DNA from 3 places in the Streptomyces sp. NPDC002671 genome. Region 1 is predicted to be linked to each of the others. Evidence: predicted binding sites of a transcription regulator. Region 1 holds the regulator's gene; each other region holds the start of a gene.
The links. Region 1 encodes HrcA, which represses chaperone genes, less so after heat shock. Its sites were predicted from a motif close to TTNGCACTCNGNNNNNCNGAGTGCNAA; they were not measured.

Region 1 (5,980 bases):
GAGGGCAGCGGCGATCTGGCTGCCGCGCATGATGCCGCCGGCGGCGACGACCGGGATGCTCACGGCGTCACGGACCTGGGCGATCAGGGACAGCAGTCCGAGGCCGGAGCCGTCGTTCTCCTGGATGTCCCGGTGGGTGCCCTGGTGGCCGCCGGCCTCCACGCCCTGCGCGATCACCCCGTCCGCACCGGCCCGCTCCACCGCGAGGGCCTCCTCGGCGGTGGTGGCGGTGACCAGGGTGAGGGTCCCGGCGCGGCGGAGGGAGTCGAGGGCGTCCCGGCTCGGGATGCCGAAGTGGAAGGAGACGACCGGCACCGGGTTGTCGAGGAGGACGGCGAGCTTGGCGTCGTAGCCGTCGTCCCGTCCGCTGTCCGGGTCGCCCAGCTCGGTCTCGTACCAGGCGGCCTCACCGGCCAGCTGGTGGGCGTAGACCTCGACGGCGCCAGAAGAGGGCGCGGCGTCAGCCGCTCCGGTGGAGCCGGTGCTTGCACCGGGATACTCGGGCTGCGGCATGAACACGTTGACGCCGAAGGGGCGGCTCGTGAGCGCCCGCAGCTGCTTGATCTCCTGGTACATGCCGTCGGCGGTCTTGTACCCGGCGGCAAGGAACCCGAGACCACCGGCCTCGGAGACGGCGGCGGCGAGCTGCGGGACGGAGACACCGCCCGCCATGGGGGCCTGCACGATCGGGTGGGGGAAGAGATCGGTCAGTGCGGAGGACATGACCGCATGTTGTCACGTCCTTCGAACAAGTCCGAATCCAACCTTCCCCCTGGCACATGCCACTTCTCGGCCGACCGAGCAGGGCCGAGGGTTCAAGGGACGAAGCCCCTTGAACCCTCGGCCTCGGCAACGGTCAGCGACCGTTGAACGCGTCCTTCAGCCGCGAGAACAGCCCCTGCTGCCCGGGCTGGAACTGCCCCTGCGGACGCTCCTCGCCGCGCAGCTTCGCCAGCTCGCGCAGCAGCCGCTCCTGCTCCGGATCCAGCTTGCTCGGCGTCTGCACCTCGACGTGCACGATCAGGTCACCCCGCCCGCCGCCCCGCAGATGCGTGACACCGCGGTTGTGCAGCGGGATCGACTGCCCGGACTGCGTACCGGGCCGGATGTCGACCTCCTCCATCCCGTCCAGCGTCTCCAGCGGCACCTTCGTGCCGAGGGCCGCCGCCGTCATCGGGATGGTGACCGTGCAGTGCAGGTCGTCGCCGCGCCGCTGGAACATCGGGTGCGGCAGCTCGTGGATCTCGACGTAGAGGTCACCGGCGGGACCGCCGCCCGGCCCGACCTCGCCCTCACCGGCGAGCTGGATCCGTGTGCCGTTGTCGACACCGGCCGGGATCTTCACCGTAAGAGTGCGGCGGGAGCGGACACGCCCGTCGCCGGCGCACTCCGGGCACGGGTTCGGCACGATCGTGCCGAAGCCCTGGCACTGGGGGCAGGGCCGCGAGGTCATGACCTGGCCCAGGAAGGACCGGGTGACCTGCGAGACCTCACCGCGGCCCCGGCACATGTCACACGTCTGGGCGGAGGTGCCCGGCGCCGCGCCCTCACCGTTGCAGGTGTTGCAGACGACCGCCGTGTCGACCTGGATCTCCTTGGTCGTCCCGAAGGCCGCCTCGTCCAGCTCGACGTCGATGCGGATCATCGCGTCCTGGCCGCGCCGGGTGCGCGAGCGCGGGCCGCGCTGCGACGCCGTACCGAAGAACGCGTCCATGATGTCGGAGAAGTTGCCGAAGCCACCTGCCCCGAAGCCGCCCGCACCGGCCCCGCCCGACTGCGAGAGCGGGTCGCCGCCGAGGTCGTAGACCTGCTTCTTCTGCGGGTCCGACAGCACCTCGTAAGCGGCGTTGATCTCCTTGAACCGCTCCTGGGTCTTCGGATCGGGGTTGACGTCCGGATGCAGCTCGCGCGCGAGCCTGCGGAACGCCTTCTTGATCTCATCCTGCGACGCGTCGCGGCGCACGCCGAGAACGGCGTAGTAGTCCGTGGCCACTTACGACTCCGCCAGGATCTGTCCGACGTACCGTGCCACTGCGCGTACCGCTCCCATCGTTCCCGGGTAGTCCATGCGGGTCGGTCCGACCACGCCGAGCTTGGCGACTGCCTCGCCGCCCGAACCGTAGCCGACCGACACGACGGAGGTGGAGTTGAGTCCCTCATGGGCGTTCTCGTGCCCGATGCGCACGGTCACGCCCGGATCCTTCGCCTCGCCGAGGAGCTTGAGAAGCACGACCTGCTCCTCCAGCGCCTCGAGCACCGGCCGGATCGTGAGGGAAAAGTCATGCCCGAAGCGGGTCAGATTGGCGGTTCCGCCGATCATCAGCCGCTCCTCGTTCTCCTCGACGAGCGTCTCCAGCAGTGTGGAGAGCACCGTCGAGACCGTGCCGCGGTCCTCGGCCTCGAAGGCCTCGGGCAGGTCCTCGACCAGCCGCGGCACGTCCGTGAACCGGCGCCCCGCGACCCGGCTGTTCAGCCGCGCCCGCAGATCCGCCAGCGAGGACTCGCCGAACGGCGCCGGGCAGTCGACCATCCGCTGCTCGACCCGGCCGGTGTCCGTGATCAGCACGAGCATCACGCGCGCGGGAGCGAGCGAGAGCAGTTCCACGTGCCGCACGGTGGACCGGGTCAGCGACGGGTACTGCACGACGGCGACCTGCCGTGTGAGCTGCGCGAGCAGCCGCACGGTCCGCGCCACGACGTCGTCGAGATCGACGGCGCCGTCCAGGAAGTTCTGGATCGCCCGCCGCTCGGGCGCGGTCATCGGCTTGACGCCGGCGAGCTTGTCGACGAACAGCCGGTAGCCCTTGTCGGTGGGGATCCGCCCCGCACTGGTGTGCGGCTGCGCGATGAACCCCTCGTCCTCCAGGGCCGCCATGTCGTTGCGCACGGTTGCCGGGGAGACGCCGAGGTTGTGCCGCTCGGTGAGCGCCTTCGAGCCCACCGGCTCCTCGGTGCCCACGTAGTCCTGGACGATGGCGCGCAGCACCTGAAGCCTGCGTTCACTCAGCATTCGCGCGCACCTCCAGCACGTCGTCCCCTGGGCCCTTCGGATCGTCCGCCTGGCACTCTTCGCACGCGAGTGCCAGCCTTCCCCGGCCCAGTGTACGGCTGTGGGGTACGCCCCGGGCAAGGCCGGCCCCCGCGTCACCGTGCCCGGTTCGTGTTCAGGATGACCGTTGTCGCTAGCGTCGCGGTATGACGGTGACTTGGGAAGAGGTGGAGTGGGAGCGGCTCGCCACGGGGGTCGGGCGGTGCCGGCTGCCCGGCTGGGACTGCACCGTGGGGCTGGTTCTCGGGGAGGGTACGGGGCTCGTGGTGGACGCCGGGTCGAGCCTGGCCGAGGGCGCGCGGGTGCGGGCGCGGGCGCAGGCGCTCGCGGGTCACCGTGTGACCCATCTCGCTCTCACGCATCCGCACTTCGACCACGTCTTCGGCGCCGCCGCGTTCGCCGGGACGTTTGCCGGGACGTCCGCCGGGGCGGAGGTGTACGGGGCGGTGGGCCTGGACGCGGTGTTCACGTACGAGCGCGAGGAGCTGCGCCAGGACGCGATCCGTCACGGCCTGCCGCCGGCCGACGCGGACGAGGCCGTGGAAGCCCTGGCCCCTCCCCACCACCTGGTCTCGGGCGAGTGGACGCTGGACCTGGGCGGCGGCAGGCAGGTACTGCTGGCCAACGTGGGCCCGGGCCACACCGCGTACGACCTGGCGGTCCTCGTACCGGGTGACCCGGAGGTGGTCTTCTGCGGCGACCTGGTCGAGGAGTCCGGCGAGCCCCAGGCGGGCCCGGACGCGGTCCCGTCCCGCTGGCCGGACGCACTGGACCGCCTGCTGGCGCTGGGCGGCGAGGACGCGCTGTACGTGCCCGGTCACGGAGCGGTGGTGGACGCGGCCTTCGTACGCCGGCAACGCGACGAGCTGGCGGCGCGTTTCGGCGTGTCGTGAACGGGGGTCCACCGCTTCTCCTATCGTCATCCGAATGCGCCAGTACTCCCCCGATCTCACCCCGCCGTGGAAGAAGCAGCAGCCCGTACCGGAGGTCCCGGCGGAGCCCGGCCTGGTGGTGGAGGAGCCCGGCACCGGTTTCTGCGGGGCGGTGATCCGCTGCGAGGCGGGCACGGTGACCCTGGAGGACCGTTTCGGCAAGCACCGGGTGTTCCCGCTGGAACCGCGGGGCTTCCTGCTGGAGGGGCGGGTGGTGACGCTCGTACGGCCGACTTCGAGTCCGGTGAGGCCCACCCGCACGGCCTCCGGCTCGGTAGCCGTACCCGGCGCCAGGGCTCGCGTGGCCCGTGCCGGCCGCATCTACGTCGAGGGCCGGCACGACGCCGAGCTGGTCGAGAAGGTGTGGGGCGACGACCTGCGCATCGAGGGCGTGGTCGTGGAGTACCTGGAGGGCGTGGACGACCTGCCGTCGATCGTCGCCGAGTTCGCACCGGGCCCGGACGCCCGCCTGGGCGTCCTGGTGGACCACCTGGTGCCGGGCACGAAGGAGTGGCGCATCGCCCAGTCGGTGACGAGCGAACACGCGCTGGTGGTGGGCCACCCGTACATCGACATCTGGGAGGCGGTGAAGCCGGCCTCACTGGGGATCGCCGAGTGGCCCCGGGTCCCGCACGGGCAGGACTGGAAGACAGGGGTGTGCCGGGCGCTGGGCTGGCCGTCGGAGAACACCGGGGCGGTGTGGCAGGCGATTCTGGCGCGGGTGGGGTCTTACAAGGACCTGGAGCCGGAGCTGCTGGGGCGGGTGGAGGAGTTGATCGATTTCGTCACGGGTAGCGGTGGGGCCTGACGCCGGGAAGTGTCCCGAATGCTTTGGTGTCCAGTTCGAGTCCCAGAACCTCCACCGGGACTGGATCTCCGAATTTGGTGATCTCCTGGCTCAGGTAGTCGGCGTCCTCGCCCTCGCCTGCGGGCTTCGTCAGCAGGACGCAGTGCGCCATGATCGGGTCGAGGATGAGGTAGGCGGGGACCTTTCCCGCAGCGTAGATCGAGCGTTTGACCACGTAGTCCTGGTGGACGCTGTACTTGGAGACGACCTCGACGAGCATCGTGATCAGCTGGCACGGCAGCAGGCGCCCTGAGCTGGGCAGGAGATCGTGCGCCAGAACCACCAGATCCGGTACCGGCTCACTGGATTCGTCGACGATGTCGACGTCCTGGGTTTGCAGACGCGCCCAGCGCCGCGGGATCTGGTCCTGTACATCGGCAACGATCCTGTTGTGCACGATGTCAGGGCTGGACATCATCACGATCACCCCCCGGAGAAGCTCAACCTTGGCGCCCTCCGGAGGCTCGAACTCCTCGAAGAACTTGGCCATCCCACGCTCGTCCACAGCGGTCATCTCCGTGGCCCTCCACATCCGCCGCGTACTTTTGGCGGCAGCCTACGAATCAGGTTAGGGAGCGAACCGGCATTCCGCAGTGATTCACTCCGCCGAGTGATCAGTCCACCAAGTCCCGCACCACCGCGTCCGCCAGCAACCGCCCCCGCAGCGTCAGTACCGCGTATCCCTCCCCGTACGGCCCTTCCTGGAGGAGCCCCTCCGCCAGCGCCCGCCGGGACGCCGCCAGCCCCTCCTCCTTCAGAAGCGACAGCGGGACCCCCTCCCGCAGCCGCAGCTCCAGCAAGATCCGCTCTACCCGCCGGTCCTCGCCGGACAGCACCTCACGCCCTGCCCCCGGCGACTTCCCCGACGCCAGCGCCGCCGCATACGCCCCCGGATGCTTGACGTTCCACCAGCGCACCCCGCCCACGTGCGAGTGCGCCCCGGGACCGGCCCCCCACCAGTCGGCCCCCCGCCAGTACAGCTCGTTGTGCAGGCAGCGGGCGGATTCGGAGGTGGCCCAGTTGGAGACCTCGTACCAGTCGAAGCCCGCCGCCGTGAGCGCCTCCTCCGCGATCAGGTAGCGGTCGGCGTGGACGTCGTCGTCGGTCATCGGGACCTCGCCCCGGCGGATGCGGCGCGCGAGCTGCGTGCCC
Region 2 (5,980 bases), on a different contig from region 1:
CGCGGCAGGATGTCGTCGCGGTGGACGACCCGGGCGCCGGCCGCCGCGGCGACCTCGGAGGTGCGGTCGGTGGACCCGGAGTCGACGACGACGATCTCGTCGACCAGCGGCACCTGTTCCACGAGGTCGCGGCGGATCACCGCGACGATGTCGCCGACCGTTTCCTGTTCGTTCAGCGCGGGCAGCACGACGGAGACGGACTGGCCGGTACGCTGCCTGGCGGACAGGATCTGGTGGAGGGGCCGATCGGTCACGGACCAGGAGCGGGTGGCCAGCCAGCGCTCGACTTCTTCCAGCACGGTCTGCGACTCCTCACTGTCACGGCCACACGTCGCCGTGTGATCCATCTCGCGGTTCGGACGACTATCTCAACTCTCGTGGCCTTCGGTTACAGTCTTGAACAACGCCGATGACCATCGCATGTCGGGGGTCGCGCGCGTTGACGGACAACCGCATCACACAACCGCATACCGCTCATCCAGAGGGGCAGAGGGACACGGCCCGATGAAGCCCCGGCAACCCTCCAGTCGGTTCTCGTTCTCCAGCGAGGCTCCCGGCTCGGGAAGGTGCCAAATCCGTCTCACGGCGAGATGCGTCGTGAGGAAGATGAGGAGAAAGGGCCTCGCCTCACATGGCTGTGCAGACAGTTGCAACCACCAGCGATTCCGCCGGCACCTCCACCGTAGACCTCGGCCCCGCCGCGGCCCTGAGCTGTCGCGAGTGCGGTCACCGCGTGCCGCTCGGACCGGTGTTCGCCTGCGAGGAGTGTTTCGGCCCGCTGGAGATCGCCTACGACTTCTCCGCCTACGACACCGAGGAACTGCGGGGGCGCATCGAGTCGGGCCCCGCGAACATCTGGCGTTACGCGCCGCTGCTCCCGGTCCCGGCGGACGTCGCCGACAAGCCGAACCTGAACCCCGGCTGGACCAAGCTCGTCAAGGCCGACAACCTCGCCCGTGAACTCGGCGTCACCGGCGGCCTGTTCGTGAAGGACGACTCCGGCAACCCGACGCACTCCTTCAAGGACCGCGTGGTCGCCCAGGCCCTGGAGGCCGCCCGCGCCTTCGGCTTCACCACCCTCTCCTGCTCCTCGACGGGCAACCTGGCAGGTGCCGTCGGCGCCGCCGCCGCCCGCGCCGGCCTCCGCTCCTGTGTGTTCATCCCGCACGACCTGGAGCAGGGCAAGGTCGTGATGGCCGCGGTCTACGGCGGTGAACTCGTCGGCATCGAGGGCAACTACGACGACGTGAACCGCTTCTGCTCCGAGCTGATCGGCGACCCGGCCGGCGAGGGCTGGGGCTTCGTCAACGTCAACCTGCGGCCGTACTACGCGGAGGGCTCCAAGACCCTGGCGTACGAGATCTGCGAGCAGCTCGGCTGGCGGCTGCCGGACCAGATCGTGGTCCCGATCGCCTCCGGCTCCCAGCTCACGAAGATCGACAAGGGTCTGCGGGAGCTGATCGAGCTCGGCCTGGTCGAGGACCGGCCGTACAGGATCTTCGGCGCGCAGGCCGAGGGCTGCTCGCCGGTGTCGGCGGCCTTCAAGGCCGGCCACGACGTCGTACGCCCGCAGAAGCCGAACACCATCGCCAAGTCCCTCGCGATCGGCAACCCGGCCGACGGGCCGTACGTCCTGGACATCGCGCGCCGTACCGGCGGTGCGGTGGAGGACGTGACGGACGAGCAGGTCGTGGACGCCATCAAGCTGCTCGCGCAGACCGAGGGCATCTTCGCCGAGACGGCGGGCGGTGTGACGGTCGGCGTCACGAAGAAGCTGATCGAGAACGGCGTCCTGGACCCGTCGCTCACCACGGTCGTCCTCAACACCGGCGACGGCCTCAAGACCCTCGACGCGGTCGCAGGCACGGGCCTGACCGCTACGATCCGCCCGAACCTGGACTCCTTCCGAGAGGCTGGTCTCGCATGAGTGTGACCGTTCGTATCCCCACCATCCTGCGCACGTACACCGGTGGCCAGGCCGAGGTCCCGGCCGAGGGTGCGACCCTCGCCGAGGTCATCACGGACCTGGAGAAGAACCACACCGGCATCGCCGCGCGCGTGCTGGACGACCAGGGCAAGCTGCGCCGCTTCGTGAACGTCTACGTGAACGACGACGACGTCCGCTTCGAGCAGGGCCTGGAGACGGCGACCCCGGACGGTGCCGGCGTCTCCATCATTCCGGCGGTCGCCGGCGGCTGCTGAGGCGCCTGAGTCACACACTGTTCATTGAATTGCCCCGTCCGTGAGAGAAACGGAGGGGGCAATTCTGCGTGATTGAGCGCGGTAGAGTTGGGGAACGCGCTCCTGGCCCACGGGCCAGCAGCCCTGGATTCATGCCGCATGCCCGACAAGAAGCAGCCAAAATGCACGGGTTTTATGCGGCTTTTGTTGCCTTTACGGGGCCCGACTTGCCCTGAATTCAGGCGAATTCACGCCACATTCCGGATGCCGCTCGTCCAGATTTCTCGTCCGATTGACCTGTTGCAGACGGCAGTTGGACAGATACATTCAGCCGCGGTCGACGCGTTCCGGCGCACGCCCCCGACCAATTCTGGGGGGCGAGGTCTGACCCGGGTCCGCGAAGTGTGGATCTGTGCAAGGGCCAGTAATAGGGGAGTTAGGCATGGCTCAGGGCACCGTCAAGTGGTTCAACGCGGAGAAGGGGTACGGCTTCATCGCGGTCGACGGTGGTGCGGATGTTTTCGTCCACTACAGCGCGATCCAGATGGACGGTTACCGCACCCTGGAAGAGGGGCAGCGGGTCGACTTCGAGATCTCGCAGGGCCAGAAGGGCCCGCAGGCGGACATGGTCCGGCTGGCGACCAGCTGAAGCACGCGTCGACTGACAGCGACGTTCTTCTGTTCATCGTCGAAGGGCTCGTACCTCCCGGGGTACGAGCCCTTCGGCGTGCCCGGGCTCTGTGACGCCGCTGCTCACCTGCGAATCCCCGAGAGCAGCTTGCACTCGACAGGGGCGAGTGCTAATCATTGCGTTAGCACTCTGAAGGTGAGAGTGACAACGAAGGACCGGGTCGGTGAGGCCCGCAGGCCAAGTGGGGCAAGGAACCACGGGGTCGGCGAGCCGTCCGTCGCGGGCGCGGGCGCGGTCCGAAGGAATCACCCCCAGTCCTGGAGGGACCACTTCACATGGCCAAGATCATCGCGTTCGACGAGGAGGCGCGGCGCGGCCTCGAGCGCGGCATGAACCAGCTCGCGGACGCCGTGAAGGTGACGCTCGGCCCCAAGGGCCGCAACGTCGTCCTCGAGAAGAAGTGGGGCGCCCCCACGATCACCAACGATGGTGTGTCCATCGCCAAGGAGATCGAGCTCGAGGACCCGTTCGAGAAGATCGGCGCCGAGCTGGTCAAGGAAGTCGCCAAGAAGACGGACGACGTCGCCGGTGACGGTACGACCACCGCGACCGTGCTCGCCCAGGCCCTGGTCAAGGAAGGCCTGCGCAACGTCGCCGCCGGCGCCAACCCGATGGCCCTGAAGCGCGGTATCGAGAAGGCCGTCGAGGCCGTCTCCGCCGCCCTGCTGGAGCAGGCGAAGGACGTCGAGACCAAGGAGCAGATCGCCTCCACCGCGTCCATCTCCGCCGCCGACACCCAGATCGGCGAGCTGATCGCCGAGGCCATGGACAAGGTCGGCAAGGAAGGCGTCATCACCGTCGAGGAGAGCAACACCTTCGGCCTCGAGCTTGAGCTCACCGAGGGCATGCGCTTCGACAAGGGCTACATCTCCGCCTACTTCGCGACCGACATGGAGCGCATGGAGGCGGTGCTCGAGGACCCGTACATCCTCATCGCCAACTCCAAGATCTCCTCGGTCAAGGACCTGCTCCCGCTGCTGGAGAAGGTCATGCAGTCGGGCAAGCCGCTGCTGATCATCGCCGAGGACGTCGAGGGCGAGGCCCTGTCGACCCTGGTCGTCAACAAGATCCGTGGCACCTTCAAGTCCGTCGCCGTCAAGGCCCCGGGCTTCGGTGACCGCCGCAAGGCCATGCTCGGCGACATCGCCATCCTCACGGGCGGCGAGGTCATCTCCGAGGAGGTCGGCCTCAAGCTGGAGAACGCCACCGTCGACCTGCTGGGCAAGGCCCGCAAGGTGGTCATCACCAAGGACGAGACCACCATCGTCGACGGTGCCGGTTCCTCCGAGCAGGTCGCGGGCCGCGTGAACCAGATCCGCGCCGAGATCGAGAACAGCGACTCCGACTACGACCGCGAGAAGCTGCAGGAGCGCCTGGCGAAGCTCGCCGGCGGTGTCGCGGTCATCAAGGCCGGTGCCGCCACCGAGGTGGAGCTGAAGGAGCGCAAGCACCGCATCGAGGACGCCGTCCGCAACGCCAAGGCGGCCGTCGAGGAGGGCATCGTCGCCGGTGGTGGCGTGGCCCTGCTGCAGACCTCCAACGTCTTCGAGAAGCTGGAGCTCGAGGGTGACGAGGCAACCGGCGCCAACGCCGTCCGTCTCGCCCTGGAGGCCCCGCTGAAGCAGATCGCCGTCAACGGTGGTCTCGAGGGTGGCGTCGTCGTGGAGAAGGTGCGCAACCTGGCCGTCGGCCACGGTCTGAACGCCGCCACGGGCGAGTACGTCGACATGATCGCCGAGGGCATCATCGACCCGGCGAAGGTGACCCGTTCCGCGCTGCAGAACGCCGCCTCCATCGCCGCGCTGTTCCTCACCACCGAGGCCGTCATCGCCGACAAGCCGGAGAAGGCCGCGGCCCCGGCCGGCGGCGGCATGCCGGGCGGTGACATGGACTTCTGATCGACCTGAAGGTTGATCAACGTCCTTACCGAGGGCGGCACCCCCTGTTCCGACAGGGGGTGCCGCCCTCGGGCGTTTCAAGAGCGCGGTTCGAGTGTCCGGGATCACACCACGGTCCATAGGTGCGCGGAATGCAGGACGCCATACTTCGGTTACTTAAGCATCTGCATCAATGCGCATGCACATACCAGCCGGTTGATCCGTTCCGAGGAGCCCCCACGTGACCGTCACGACGACCGCCGCCGCGTCCCGCGCGGCCCAGATCCTGTCCCGCCCGATCGCGCTGAACGGCCTGACCGTTCCCAACCGGATCGTGATGGCCCCGATGACGCGCATGTTCTCCCCGGGCGGCATCCCCGGTGAGGACGTCCGGTCGTACTACTCCCGTCGGGCCGCCGCCGGTGTGGGTCTGATCGTCACCGAGGGCACGTACGTGGGCCACGACTCGGCCGGGCAGAGCGACCGCGTTCCGCGGTTCCACGGGGAGGAGCAGCTCGCGGGCTGGGCGAAGGTCGCCGAGGACGTGCACGCGGCGGGCGGCACGATCGTTCCGCAGCTGTGGCACATCGGCATGGTCCGCAACCAGGGCGACGCCCCCTTCCCGGACGCCCCCGCGATGGGCCCGTCCGGTCTCGTCAGCGCGGACGCCGAGGTGACCGGCAAGGTCATGGCCCAGCAGGACCTGGACGACGTCATCGCCGCCTTCGCGGAGGCCGCTGCCGCCGCCGAGCGCATCGGCTTCGACGGCGTGGAGCTGCACGGCGCCCACGGCTACCTGCTCGACCAGTTCCTGTGGGCGGGCACGAACCGCCGTACGGACGGTTACGGCGGCGACGCGGTGGCCCGTACCAAGTTCTCGGCGGAGATCATCGCGGCGGTCCGCGAGGCCGTCTCCCCGGACTTCCCGGTCATCTTCCGCTACTCGCAGTGGAAGCAGCAGCAGTACGACGCCCGTCTCGCCGAGACCCCCGAGGAGCTGGAGGCCATCCTGACCCCGCTGGCCGCGGCCGGCGTCGACGCCTTCCACGCCTCCACCCGCCGCTACTGGCTCCCCGAGTTCGAGGACTCCGACCTCAACCTGGCCGGCTGGACGAAGAAGCTCACCGGAAAGCCGGTCATCACGGTCGGCTCGGTCGGCCTCGACGGCGACTTCGTCAACGCGTTCCAGGGCGAGGGCTCCCCGGTCAAGGCCATCGACAACCTGCTGGAC
Region 3 (5,980 bases), on a different contig from region 1:
GTGGAGTTCCCCTCGTACGAGGAGGCGATGCGGAACTCGAACCTCCCGGAGACCGACCGGATCTTCCGGGAACTGGTCGCGCTGTGCGACGAGATGCCGACGTTCACCGACCTGGACGTCGTACGCGACGAGCGGCTGGCCGAGGACACCGTGCGCAGGTTCTTCGACGCGGTCGCGGTCGCGGGCGAGCTGCCGCCGCTGAACGACCTGCTGGACGAGGACATCCACAGCCACGACCCGGTGAATCCGCAGGACACCATCGGGATGGACAACATCCGCATCGAGTACGAGATGTGGCGCCGCGCCTTCGACTTCACGTTCACGGTCGACGGCGTGCTCGCGCAGGGCGACCAGGCCTGCGCCCGGTGGACCTGGAACGCCACGCACAAGGGCGACTTCCTGGGGATCGCGCCCACCGGCAGGCAGGTCTCCATGACCGGGCTGACCCTGTTCCGGTTCGCGGAGAACGGCAAGATCGCCGAGACCTGGTGGCAGTACGACCAGCTGGGCCTGATGCAACAGCTGGGCGCGCTCGACGCGCTGGAGCAGTAGCGCAGTACAGGGCGAAGGCCCGGCCCCCTTCCGGGGTGCCGGGCCTTCGCTCAAGAGCGGCGTGGCTCAGTGGGCGTGGCCGTGGCCGTGGCCGTGGCCCGCCTCGGCCGGCTCCTCTTCCTTCTTCTCGACGACCAGGGTCTCGGTCGTGAGCAGCAGGGAGGCGATGGAGGCGGCGTTCTCCAGGGCGGAGCGGGTGACCTTCACCGGGTCGATGACGCCGGCCTTGACCAGGTCGCCGTACTCGCCGGTGGCGGCGTTGTAGCCGTTGCCCTTCTCCAGGTCCTTGACCTTGTGGACGATGACGTAGCCCTCGAGGCCCGCGTTCTCCGCGATCCAGCGCAGCGGCTCGACCACGGCGTTGCGGACCACGGCGACACCGGTGGCCTCGTCGCCGGACTTGTCGAGGTTGCCCTCCAGGACCTTGGAGGCGTGGACCAGAGCGGAGCCACCACCGGAGACGATGCCCTCCTCGACCGCGGCGCGGGTCGCGGAGATGGCGTCCTCCAGACGGTGCTTCTTCTCCTTCAGCTCCACCTCGGTGGCGGCGCCGACCTTGATCACGCACACGCCGCCGGCCAGCTTCGCGAGGCGCTCCTGGAGCTTCTCGCGGTCCCAGTCGGAGTCGGTGTTCTCGATCTCGGCCTTGATCTGCGCGACGCGGCCGTGCACGTCCTCGGACTTGCCGGCACCCTCGACGATCGTGGTGTCGTCCTTGGTGACGGTGATGCGGCGGGCGGAACCGAGCACGTCGACGCCGACCTGGTCGAGCTTGAGGCCGACCTCCTCGGAGATGACGGTGGCGCCGGTGAGGATCGCCATGTCCTGCAGCATCGCCTTGCGGCGGTCACCGAAGCCCGGGGCCTTGACGGCGACGGCGTTGAAGGTGCCGCGGATCTTGTTCACGACCAGGGTCGACAGGGCCTCGCCCTCGACGTCCTCGGCGATGATCAGCAGCGGCCGGGAGGAACCGGCCTGGATGACCTTCTCCAGCAGCGGCAGCAGGTCGGCGATCGAGCCGATCTTGCCCTGGTTGATGAGGATGAAGGGGTCCTCGAGGACGGCCTCCATGCGCTCCTGGTCCGTCACGAAGTACGGGGACAGGTAGCCCTTGTCGAAGGCCATGCCCTCGGTGAAGTCCAGCTCCAGACCGAAGGTGTTGGACTCCTCGACGGTGATGACACCGTCCTTGCCGACCTTGTCCATCGCCTCGGCGATCAGCTCGCCGACCTGCTGGTCCTGGGCGGACAGCGCGGCGACGGCGGCGATGTCGGACTTCTCCTCGATCGGGCGCGCGGTGGCCAGCAGGTCCTCGGAGATCGCGGCGACGGCCGCGTCGATGCCCTTCTTCAGGGCGGCCGGGGAGGCGCCGGCGGCGACGTTCTTCAGGCCCTCGCGGACGAGCGCCTGGGCGAGGACGGTGGCGGTGGTGGTGCCGTCACCCGCGATGTCGTTGGTCTTGGTCGCCACCTCCTTCACCAGCTGCGCGCCGAGGTTCTCGTACGGGTCCTCGATCTCCACCTCGCGGGCGATCGTGACACCGTCGTTGGTGATGGTGGGGGCACCGAACTTCTTGTCGATCACGACGTTGCGGCCCTTGGGGCCGATCGTCACCTTCACCGTGTCGGCAAGCTTGTTGACGCCGCGCTCAAGGGCGCGACGGGCGTCCTCGTCGAACTTCAGAATCTTCGCCATGACAGCGGAAGCCCTCTCGGAAATCTGTGGGTGAAAAAAGCTGCGCCCCGGGCGCCCGGCTACTTATCGGTCGCGGGGGCCAGGGGCGCAGCTCAAGGCAAGTGTTGCCGAGGTTTACTTCTCGATGATCGCGAGCACGTCGCGAGCCGAGAGGACGAGGTACTCCTCGCCGTTGTACTTCACCTCGGTGCCGCCGTACTTGCTGTACAGCACGATGTCGCCGGTCTTGACGTCGAGCGGAAGGCGCTCGCCGTTCTCGAAGCGGCCCGGGCCCACGGCCAGGACGACGCCCTCCTGGGGCTTCTCCTTCGCGGTGTCCGGAATGACCAGGCCAGAGGCCGTGGTCTGCTCGGCGTCCAGCGGCTGGACCACGATGCGGTCCTCGAGCGGCTTGATGGCAACCTTGGAGCTGGCGGTCGTCACGATCCGACCTCCCCCTTCGGAGATCTCACGGGGTTAACTGTCTGAGGTGGCGACCAGGTGGATCCGTCGTCGCGGGTGCCGGACCTGCCCGTCGCTTTGTTGGCACTCTCCAGGGGGGAGTGCCAGAGCCGAGACTATGACTGCGATTAGCACTCGGTCAAGCGGAGTGCCAATACGCACGGCGCGTCGGCCCCGTTCCCCCGGACCCCGCTGCCGATTTACAGGTAGTCCTCCAGGCGCCCCACCGTCAGCCCCCTCTCCTGCGCCCGCCTCAGCAAGCGGGTCGTTCGCTCGCGCAGGGCCCGCCCCCTCGTGCCGTCCGGGTTCAGGGCCACGATGTCGCCGGGGCGGAGGGTACGGGGGCCGTGGGCGAAGGTCAGGGTGTGGGCACCCATGGTGGCTCGCCAGAGGATGACCGCGGAGATGCCGCAGGACGCTGCCGCGCGCAGGGTGGTGGGGTCGTAGGTGCCGTAGGGCGGGCGCAGGAGGCGGGGGTGGAGGCCCAGGCCGGTGCGGAGTCTGTCCTGCTGGGCGCAGATCTCGGCGCGCTGGTCGGCGTAGGGCAGTCCGGGCAGGGCGCGGTGATCGTGGGTGTGGTTCTCGATGGCGGCGCCGGCCGAGCGCAGCCGGGCGGTGTGCGCGCGGACCGGGCCGGTCGCGGCGCCGGCCAGGAACATGCTGACGGGGAGCCGGAGTTCGCGGACCATGTCGGCGAAGCGGGGGTCCTTCTCGGCGCCGTCGTCGTAGGTGAGGAAGACGACCTTGTCGTGGGTGGGGACGCGGTCCAGCACCGGCGGGAGGGCGGACCCCGTCGCCCCGAGGTTGCCGCCGGACAGGCGTCTGGCGGGGTGCGCCGGGTGGGACAGGGGTGCTGCCAGGCCCCAGTGGCGGTAGGGCTGGTCGTCGGAGGCGTGCTGCCGTACCCGCTGGGCCGCCTTCTTGCCGAGGCGTTCGATGGGGTCGACGGACTGGGCGCAGCCGGTGAGGAGGAGGGCCGAGGCGAGGACGGCCGACAGGCCCCGCCGGTTTCCTCCGCGCCTCACAGGTAGTCCTCCAGGCGGGCCACGGCGTACCCCTCGGCGGTGACCTTGTTCAGGAAGCGGCGCATGTCGTCGACCATCGTGCCGTTCCAGTCGTCCCGGCCGCGGAAGTGGGTGAGCACGATGTCGCCGGGGTGCAGGCTGCGGTCCCACTCGCGGTACTCCCAGTGGTCCACGAAGACCTCTTCGTCCCAGATGGGCGCGTACTTGATCCCGCAGGCCTTGGCCGCGCGCAGCGTGTCGCCGTTGTAGTTGCCGTACGGCGGGCGGAAGACGGTGGGGGCCTTGCCGAACTGCCTCTTCATGACCGCCTGCATGCCGCAGATCTGGTCCTTCTGCTGCTCGTAGGACAGGCCGGGCAGGTAGGGGTGGGTCATGGTGTGGTTGTTCAGGGTGTGACCCTCGGACTGCATCCTGCGGAAGTAGCCGTAGTCGTCCTTGACCAGGTAGTTGCTGAGAAAGGCCGTATAAGGGATCTTCAGCTCGCTCATCATGCGCAGGAAGGCGGGGTCCTTCTCGGCGCCGTCGTCGATGGTGAGGAAGACGACCCTCTGCTTGGTGGGGATCGTCGTGAAGACCGGGGGAAGGTTCTCCTCCTCCTGGCCGGTGACCTCGAAGCCGGCGCGTGCGGTGATCCTCGGCTTCCTGGCGGGCGGAGCCGGCGGGGACAAGGGGGTGCGGGCCAGGCCCCAGTGCAGGGCGGCGGCGACCACCCGGGCGTGCTCGGCGGCGAGACGGTCGGCGTAGGAGTCCAGGGCGCGGGCGGGGCCGCCCTGGACGGGCTGCTGGCCCGGAGCCGGGTGGGCGACGGCGTCGGAGCTGGGGGCGGCGCAGCCGGAGACGACGGCGGCGGACGCCAGCGCCACGGTGCCGCAGCGGAGGATCAGTGCGCGCAAGGGCGACCGATTTTTATCGTTTTGTACGACTGCTCGCATGGTGCCGGATCCTCCCAGGCCCCGGCCCCGGATCCGGGCCGACACCGCCGCCGGAGGCGCACGGTCCACCGACTGGCCCACAATGACCCGGTGAACGACCTCGCTCTCCTCCTCACCCCCGAAGGCCGTGCCCTCCTCGACGAGGTGCGCGGCACCGATCCCGCGCAGGAGCTGGCCGTCGCCACCCGGCTGCGCCGCCAGCACCCCGCGGAGCTGGTGTCGGCGGCGCTCGGCCAGGCCCGGCTGCGGCAGCGGGCGGCGGCGAAGTTCGGGGCGGCGGACGCGGAGCGGATGTTCTTCACGCCGAACGGGGTCGAGCAGTCGACCCGGACGAGCGTGGCCACGTACCGGGCGAGGCGGATGAAGGAGCTGGGTATCGGCTCGGTCGCCGACCTCTGTTGCGGGATCGGCGGTGACGCCATCGCGCTGGCGCGGGCCGGGATCCGGGTGCTGGCCGTGGACCGGGATCCGCTGACGGCCGCCGTGGCGCGGGCGAACGCCGCGGAGCTGGGGCTCGCCGAGCTGATCGAGGTGCGGGAGGCGGACGTCACGGAGGTGGACACGGCCGGTTTTGACGCCGTGTTCGTGGATCCGGCGCGCAGGGGTGGCCGCGGGAGGATCTTCGACCCGGAGGCCTACTCGCCGCCGCTGTCCTGGGCGGTCGCAGCGGCCCTCCAGGCGCCCCGCGCCGCCCTGAAGATCGCCCCCGGCATCCCGCACGAGGCGATCCCCGCCGAGGCCGAGGCCGAGTGGATCTCCGACGGCGGCGATGTGAAGGAGGCCGTGCTGTGGTTCGGGACCGAGCCGGGCCTCATCCGCGCCACGCTGCTGCCCGGCCCGCGCACGCTGCCCGGCAAGGGACTGCCCGATCCCGGAGTGCGGCCGGTGGGCCGGTATCTGTACGAGCCGGACGGCGCCGTGATCCGGGCCCATCTGGTCGCGGAGGTGGCCGAGGAGGTCGGCGGCGGGCTCGTCGACGCGACGATCGCCTACGTCACGGCCGATGAGCTGCGGCCCACGCCGTACGCCACCGCCTACGAGATCACCGACCAACTCCCCTTCAACCTCAAGAAGCTGAAGGCGCTGCTGCGGGAGCGGGAGGTCGGCACGCTGACCGTGAAGAAGCGCGGGTCGGCGGTCGAGCCGGAGGAGCTGCGCCGGAAGGTCAAGCCGCAGGGGCCGAACGCGGCGACCGTGTTCCTCACCCGCGTGGCGGGGGCGCCGACCATGCTGATCGGCGCCCCCGCCTCCTGAGCCCATCCGCTCACTTGCCGCACTCCGCGGCCCTGCCCAGCAGCAGTTCCCGCTCCTTCTCGTTGCGGGCGAGCCCGGCCG

Region 2: groL (chaperonin GroEL) is a predicted target of HrcA. The motif match lies at 2,994-3,020, and genes of this name have one in related genera.
Region 3: groES (co-chaperone GroES) is a predicted target of HrcA. The motif match lies at 2,817-2,843, and genes of this name have one in related genera.

The regions. Positions count from the first base shown of each region.
Region 1 is NZ_JBSFVU010000022.1:105,285-111,264, reverse strand. It holds gene ACWD35_RS30290 (nitronate monooxygenase) at 1-723, opposite strand, end outside; gene dnaJ (molecular chaperone DnaJ) at 857-1,993, opposite strand; gene hrcA (heat-inducible transcriptional repressor HrcA) at 1,994-3,010, opposite strand; gene ACWD35_RS30275 (MBL fold metallo-hydrolase) at 3,196-3,942, shown strand; gene ACWD35_RS30270 (DUF3097 domain-containing protein) at 3,977-4,789, shown strand; gene ACWD35_RS30265 (Uma2 family endonuclease) at 4,767-5,360, opposite strand; gene hemW (radical SAM family heme chaperone HemW) at 5,443-5,980, opposite strand, start outside.
Region 2 is NZ_JBSFVU010000005.1:129,684-135,663, forward strand. It holds gene ACWD35_RS09365 (glucosyl-3-phosphoglycerate synthase) at 1-299, opposite strand, end outside; SAM riboswitch class I at 472-613, shown strand; gene thrC (threonine synthase) at 632-1,927, shown strand; gene ACWD35_RS09375 (MoaD/ThiS family protein) at 1,924-2,202, shown strand; gene ACWD35_RS09380 (cold-shock protein) at 2,624-2,830, shown strand; gene groL (chaperonin GroEL) at 3,148-4,770, shown strand; gene ACWD35_RS09390 (NADH:flavin oxidoreductase) at 4,991-5,980, shown strand, end outside.
Region 3 is NZ_JBSFVU010000034.1:40,048-46,027, forward strand. It holds gene ACWD35_RS36380 (ester cyclase) at 1-552, shown strand, start outside; gene groL (chaperonin GroEL) at 619-2,247, opposite strand; gene groES (co-chaperone GroES) at 2,362-2,670, opposite strand; gene ACWD35_RS36395 (polysaccharide deacetylase family protein) at 2,889-3,713, opposite strand; gene ACWD35_RS36400 (polysaccharide deacetylase family protein) at 3,710-4,645, opposite strand; gene ACWD35_RS36405 (class I SAM-dependent methyltransferase) at 4,736-5,899, shown strand; gene ACWD35_RS36410 (RNA polymerase sigma factor) at 5,910-5,980, opposite strand, start outside.